2 linked regions of the Asticcacaulis excentricus CB 48 genome follow. The protein of the gene in region 2 interacts with the protein of the main gene of each other region in a pairwise test. Links are inferred from orthologs where the notes say so. Each region holds a gene or a part of one and is shown on either strand. Other genes may lie near its edges. The genes, in order: ndk and ASTEX_RS08140.

Region 1 (3,297 bases), on a different replicon or contig from region 2:
GCGCGCGCGCTCACCGCCCGATAGGTCTTTGACCTTGGTCTCGACCTTTTCAACCGTCATACCGAAGCTGCCCAGACGTCCGCGGCGTTTAGACTCCGTGTCATCCGGAAGGGCGCGGCGCATCATTTCCAGCGGCGTGTCCTCCGGGTCCATGGCCTCGATCTGATGCTGATGGAACCAGGCGACGGTCATGCGGCGGTCGCGCCACTGCGTGCCGTGCATCTCGCTCAGCGCCCCGGCCAGCAGCTTGGCAAAGGTCGATTTACCGGCCCCGTTGACCCCCAAAACCCCAATCCGATCATCGGGATCGAGCCGGATGTTGATGTTCCGAAGAATGACCGTATCCCCATAGCCAACACTGGCATCGTCCAGACGCAGGATCGGCGGGGCCAGTTCCTTTTCGGGCGAGGGCAGCCGGAAGGGGGCCACGCGGTCCTGAATATTGGCGGCAATCGGCGGCAGCTTTTCCAGCTTCTTCATGCGCGACTGCGCCTGAGAGGCCTTCGACGCCTTGGCCCTGAACCGATCGACAAAGGCCTGAAGGTGTGCGCGTTCGGCCTCCTGCTTGGCGGCATTGGCGGCATTAAGGCGGGCCTTTTCGGCGCGCATCCGCTCAAAATTATCGTAATTGCCGCTGTAGTAGTCGAGCCTTTGCCCGACCACATGCACGATGGCATCGACCGACTCGTTGAGCAGGTCGCGGTCGTGCGAGATCATCAGGGCGGCATTGGGGTAGCGTTTCAGCTTGGCTTCCAGCCATAATGCCCCTTCGAGGTCGAGATAGTTGGTCGGTTCATCGAGCAGCAGCAGGTCGGGCTCGGCCAGCAGCGCCCCGGCCAGCGCCGCGCGCATCCGCCAGCCACCGGAAAAATCCGAGATGGGGCGCGTCAGGTCAGCATTGGAAAAGCCCAGACCGCTGAGGATTTCGGCGGCGCGTGACGGCGCACGATCCGCGCCAATGGCGTAGAGGTCGTGGTGGATTTCCGCCTGCTGCATCGGATCGGCGGTTTCGAGCGCCTTCAAAAGGTTGGCGCGGCGCGTGTCGATGGCCAGCACCGCGTCGATCAGGTGCTGAGGTGAAGCGGCGATTTCCTGATCGACGCTGGCTACGCGCCAGCCTTTGGGCGTGGTGATTTCGCCGCCGCCGGGCTGTGACTTGCCCAAAATCAGGCCGAACAGGGTCGATTTACCGACGCCATTCAGCCCCACCAGACCGGCCTTGGTTCCCGGCGTCAGGGTCAGGCTGGCGCCATCAAAGAAGCGACGGCCATAAGCGTCGTAGGTCAGGTTGGTGATCTGAAGCATGAGACTGTAAAAAACGTCGTAAAAAAGCGGTTGGCGTAAGCCGTCGGCCTCGCTATAAGCCGCCCCAACCTAAACGCAAGACAAAACGGATTTCCCATGTCCCGCACCTTCTCCATCCTGAAGCCCGACGCCACCCGCCGCAACATCACCGGCGCCGTCAATGCCGTGATCGAGGCCGCCGGCCTGCGCATCGTCGCTCAGAAGCGCGTTCACTTCACCAAGGCTCAGGCCGAGCGCTTCTATGGCGTCCACAAGGAGCGCCCCTTCTTCGGTGAACTGGTTGAGCAAATGACCGCCGCGCCGGTCGTTGTTCAGGTTCTGGAAGGCGAAAACGCCGTCGCCAAGTACCGCGAAGTGCTGGGTGCCACCAACCCGGAACAGGCCGCCGAAGGCACCGTCCGTAAGCTGTTCGCCCTGTCGATCGGTGAAAACACCGCGCACGGTTCGGACTCGGACGAAAACGCCGCCATCGAAATCGCGCAGTTCTTCTCGGAAGCCGAAATCGTCGGCTAATCCGAGGCTTATTGCCGAAACTTAAAAACCCCGCCGGTGCGCCCGGCGGGGTTTTTTATTTAGCCACGAAAAACACGAAAAGCACAAAAAGGCTCCCCCCTTTTTGCCCGAAGGGCCTGCTGTCATTGTGGCAGGACTTCATGCCCAACGCGGCGCGCCAAATGTTGACCGCGTTGTTCGTGATTTTCGTGTTTTTCGTGGCTAAATTCTTCGGCCGCGAATCTAATCCAGTTCGACCACCTCGACGCGGGTGCCGTTGAGCACCAGAGCCAGCTCGCCTTTTTTCAGCTTGATGGCGTCGTCGCCGAACACCTTGCGCCGCCAGCCTTCGAGCGCGGGGACGTTGGCCTTATCGTCCAGCGCGATCTTTTCCAGATCTGCCACAGAGGCGATCAGCTTCGGGGCCACCCCTTCGTCTTCGCAGCGCACGCGCAGCAGCACCTTCAGCAGTTCCACCACGCTGGCCGGAACCTGCACCGGGGGCGGGGCCTTATCGACCTTAGGGGCGTATTTTTCTGGCTCAGCCAGAGCCGTCTGGATTACGTCGCACAGCTCGATGCCGAATTTGGACGCCCCGAAGCCCTTGGGCGTCGAGCGCAGCCGGTCAAAGGCCGCCGCATCGGTGGGCAGTTGGGTGGCGATTTCGTCCACGCCCTCGTCCTTGAGGATACGGCCGCGCGGTTGATCGCGCTCCTGCGCCACGCGCTCGCGCCACGCCGCGACCTCTTTGAACACCGCCATATATTTCAGCGAGGGCTTGCGCGGACGCAGCCGCCGCCAGGCGTCGTCGGGCGAGGTGTTGTAGAGCTTCGGATCGGTCAGGTCGGCCATTTCGGCGGCGACCCATTCGTAGCGGTTCTGCGCCTTGAGCTTTTCGACCAGCTTCGGATAGAGCCTGGCGAGATGCGTCACATCACCCAGCGCGTATTGCAACTGCTGCTCGGACAGAGGCCGGCGCGACCAGTCGGTAAAGCGTGAGCCCTTGTCGATATCGACCTTGATCACCTGACGGACCAGCGAATCATAGGCCACCTGATCGCCGAAGCCCGCCGCCATGGCCGCGACCTGCGTATCGAAGACCGGGGCGGGCATGGCCCCCAGATTGTTGAAGATTTCAACATCCTGACGGCAGGCGTGGAAGACCTTGAGGATGGCCGGATCGGTCAGCAGGTCCAGAAACGGCTTCAGGTCAAGGTCAGGGGACAGGGGGTCGATAATGCCCGCGTGCTCCTCAGACGCCGCCTGTATCAGGCACAGCTTGGGCCAGTAGGTGGTTTCGCGCATAAACTCCGTATCGACGGTGATGAACGGGGCGCTGGCGATTTTGGCGCAGAAGTCGGTGAGGGCGGCGGTCGTGGTGATAGTGGGCATAAATACGACTTTGTGCGTGAAGCGCGACGGGGATGCCCGTCTTTTTCCACGGCGATGAAAAGAGAGGACCGCACGGCGGCTGCCCGGCGCACGATTTGACGATTTTGC
Region 2 (3,253 bases):
GGTTTGCGGCTTCCAGATAAACTTGGTCGACTTGGGGTCGCCCAAAACCTTGGCTACGGCCTCTGTAACGGTGTTGAGGTCTTCATAGGCCGTGAAAATCAGGTGGCCGCCGTCTTCCTCGTCCTCATCGGTTTCGACATCGGCAGCCCCGGCTTCGATGGCCGCTTCCATGATGGCGTCAGCCGACCCGGCCTTTAGCGGATACTCGATCTGGCCCATGCGGTCCCACATGAAGCTGACCGAACCGGTTTCGCCCAGATTGCCGCCGAACTTGGTGAAGTAGGAACGCACATTGCCACCGGTACGATTGCGGTTATCGGTCAGTGTTTCGACAATGATGCCGATGCCCTGCGGCCCGAAGCCTTCGTAGCGGATTTCTTCCATATTGTCGGATTCACCGGCCGCCCCTTTCTTGATGGCGCGGTCGATGTTGTCCTTCGGCATGGACTCGGCCTTGGCGTTATTGACCGCCAGACGCAAACGCGGATTCATGGCCGGATCAGGCATTCCCGACTTGGCCGCCACAGTGATGTCGCGTGCCAGCTTGGAAAACAGCTTGGAACGGGCCGCGTCGGCACGCCCCTTCTTGTGCATGATGTTCTTGAATTTACTATGGCCAGCCATGGGAAACCTCTGTCAGCGCGCACCCGCGCGCTCATCTTATGGGGATTGGGCGGGGTTCTAAACCGAAACCTGAAGTTCTGGCAACACCGTCTTGAGCCGCCCGCCGAGGCGGATGGGCTCGACGCGCGTAGCCAGCCCCGTCTTGTCATCTGTTTCAACAAACACGCCGCACAGGGTCGCAGGGCCGGAAGCCGGCTTATAGCGCTCCTTACCGATGCGTGTGGTGAAGCGGCGCAGTGGCTCCTCCTTGTCCATGCCAATGACGCTGTCATAATCGGCGCAGGCCCCAGCATCGGTCTGGTAGGCGGTGCCGCCGGGAAGGATCTGCGCATCGGCGGTCGGCACGTGGGTGTGAGTACCCACCACCAGCGAGGCGCGCCCGTCGCAGAAATGCCCCATGGCCATCTTCTCAGAGGTGGCTTCGGCGTGGATATCGACCACCACCGCATCAGCCACCAGACCCAGCGGCGCGCTTTCCAGCGCTTTATCCACGGCGGCAAACGGGTCGTCCATCGACGCCATATGCACCAGACCCAGCGCGTTCATTACCAGAATCCGCTTGCCCGACGCGGTTTCAAACAGATTGACCCCCCGCCCCGGCACATCGGCCAGAGGCGGATAGTTGAGCGGGCGGATCAGGCGCGGCTCACGCACAATATAGGTCAGGGCCTCTTTCTGGTCCCAAGAATGGTTGCCGAGCGTCAGGCAGTCCGCCCCCGCCTCAAACAACTGATTGGCGGTGTTTTCCGACACGCCGAAGCCAGAAGCGGCATTTTCCGCATTCACGATTACGAATTCGAGGTCGAGCGCTCGGCGCACAAAAGGCAGATGTTCGGACACGGCGTCGCGGCCGGCCCGGCCGACCACATCACCGAAAAAAGCAAAACGCATCAGGTGTTCTTTCTAATCTCGATTAGGCCCTCTTCGGTGAGGACGGTATCGAGACGCTGATCGTGGGGTTCGGTGGGCACGCGGGCGACCGCCTGAGCGGAAAAGGCCACGCCCCACACTTGCAATGGATTTGCATTACTCTGATTTACACAGCGAAGATAGTCCAAAGCGCGGTCGTAAAAGCCTCCGCCATAGCCCAGCCGCCCACCTTCACGATCAAAAGCCAGAAGCGGTGCCAGAATGAGATCGGGGAACACTTCCGGTGCATCAGGCCCCGGCTGATGCGTGCCCAATGGGCCTGCCACCAGACGTGCGTCGAGGGTGTAGGCGCGGAAGATCATGCGTCCCTCCGCTTCGACGCTGGGCAAGGCCAGAGTATAGCCGCGCGCTTGAAAGTGCCGCATCAGAGGTCGGGGGTCGATCTCATCCCTGATGGGGTGAAACCCGGCCACGACTGACGCCTTGGGCCACCCCCCCTGCGCCAAAAAGGCCCGAGCCAGCCGTTCACCTGCATCGGGACAGGCGGCGGCCAGCGCGGCCCGGCGGACCTTCATCTCTTTGCGCATGGCGGCTTTGGCGTCTGACATGCCTGTTTAAGGCCATTTCAGACCGTAAAAAGCAAGAGCCCCCTCCGGACAGAGCCGGAAGGGGGCAAAGGTTAGTCTTCTTCGTTTGTCTTCTTTGAGTCGAACGGGAAGGCCCCGGTTGCATGTACCTCGCCCTTCGGCTTGATCAGCAGCGACAGGATCATGGTCAGGACCAGTATCGAGGCTGTCGCCGTCAGGGACCACACAATCGGTATCTTATAGACGTCGATCAGCAGCATCTTCGCACCGATAAAGACCAGAACCAGCGCCAGACCATAGGGCAGCAGATGGAACTTTTCGTGCATCCCGGCCAGCAGGAAGTACATGGCGCGCAGACCCAGAATAGCGAAGACGTTAGAGGTCAGGACGATAAACGGGTCGGTTGTGATGGCGAAGATTGCTGGAATCGAGTCCACCGCGAACACCACGTCGATAATACCGATAAGGATGACCACGATCAGCAACGGGGTGGCGATACGCTTGCCGTCAATGGGGGTAAAGAACTTCTCACCGTCGTAGTGGGGCGAGATGGTGAAGGTCTTGCGCACCCATTTTAAGGCCGGATTGCTCTCAAGATCAGGCTCCTGACCGGCGGCAAGCCACATCTTGAAGCCTGTGAACACCAGAAACGCGCCGAACACGTAGAGCACCCAGTGGAACTGCGCCACCAGCCACGCCCCCACCACAATCATGCCTGCGCGCAGGACCAGCGCCATCAGAATACCGATCATCAGCACGCGCTTTTGGTACTCTGCCGGCACGGCGAAATAGGTGAACAGCATAAGGAAGACGAAGATATTATCGACCGCCAGCGCCTTTTCGACCAGGTAACCAGTGGTGAATTCCAGCGCCTTAGTGTTGGCCAGAGCCTTGGCGGCCGCATCGCCCGAAAGCCCACCCATTTCCCACCACATAATGCCGAGAAAAATAAAGGACGTGGCGACCCAGATCAGCGACCAGATAGCCGCTTCCTTCATCGAGACCTTGTGGGCCCCTTGTTTGTTCAGAGCAAAAAAATCAATAAACAGCGCGACAACAACAAAGGCCGCGAACGTCCCCCACATCAGGGGCGTTGCAATCGTATCCATAGGTGAGACTCAATCTCTAAGGGTTGGCTAGGACAGGTCGGTCAGACCCGCCCTCAGTCTCGC

Evidence for each region.
Region 1: the proteins of ASTEX_RS08140 (region 2) and ndk interact in binary tests that used the Escherichia coli proteins (3 or more experiments, as listed by UniProt). The link is inferred for Asticcacaulis excentricus CB 48 from one-to-one orthologs.

What each region holds. Positions count from the first base shown.
Region 1 is NC_014817.1:715,703-718,999, reverse strand. The notes cover bases 128-3,109. They hold ndk (nucleoside-diphosphate kinase), read left to right. Parts: upstream 128-1,401; coding sequence 1,402-1,818; downstream 1,819-3,109. Other genes in these bases: rnd (ribonuclease D), read right to left, coding at 2,041-3,109; ASTEX_RS15015 (ABC-F family ATP-binding cassette domain-containing protein), read right to left, coding at 128-1,305. In the rest of the region: more of ASTEX_RS15015, read right to left, coding at 1-127; more of rnd, read right to left, coding at 3,110-3,189. UniProt on the Escherichia coli protein: Major role in the synthesis of nucleoside triphosphates other than ATP. The ATP gamma phosphate is transferred to the NDP beta phosphate via a ping-pong mechanism, using a phosphorylated active-site intermediate.
Region 2 is NC_014816.1:1,764,944-1,768,196, forward strand. The notes cover bases 309-3,246. They hold ASTEX_RS08140 (5-formyltetrahydrofolate cyclo-ligase), read right to left. Parts: upstream 2,103-3,246; coding sequence 1,515-2,102; downstream 309-1,514. Other genes in these bases: ASTEX_RS08130 (YebC/PmpR family DNA-binding transcriptional regulator), read right to left, coding at 309-624; ASTEX_RS08135 (TIGR00282 family metallophosphoesterase), read right to left, coding at 682-1,515; ASTEX_RS08145 (TerC family protein), read right to left, coding at 2,174-3,190. In the rest of the region: more of ASTEX_RS08130, read right to left, coding at 1-308. UniProt on the Escherichia coli protein: Involved in the removal of 5-formyltetrahydrofolate.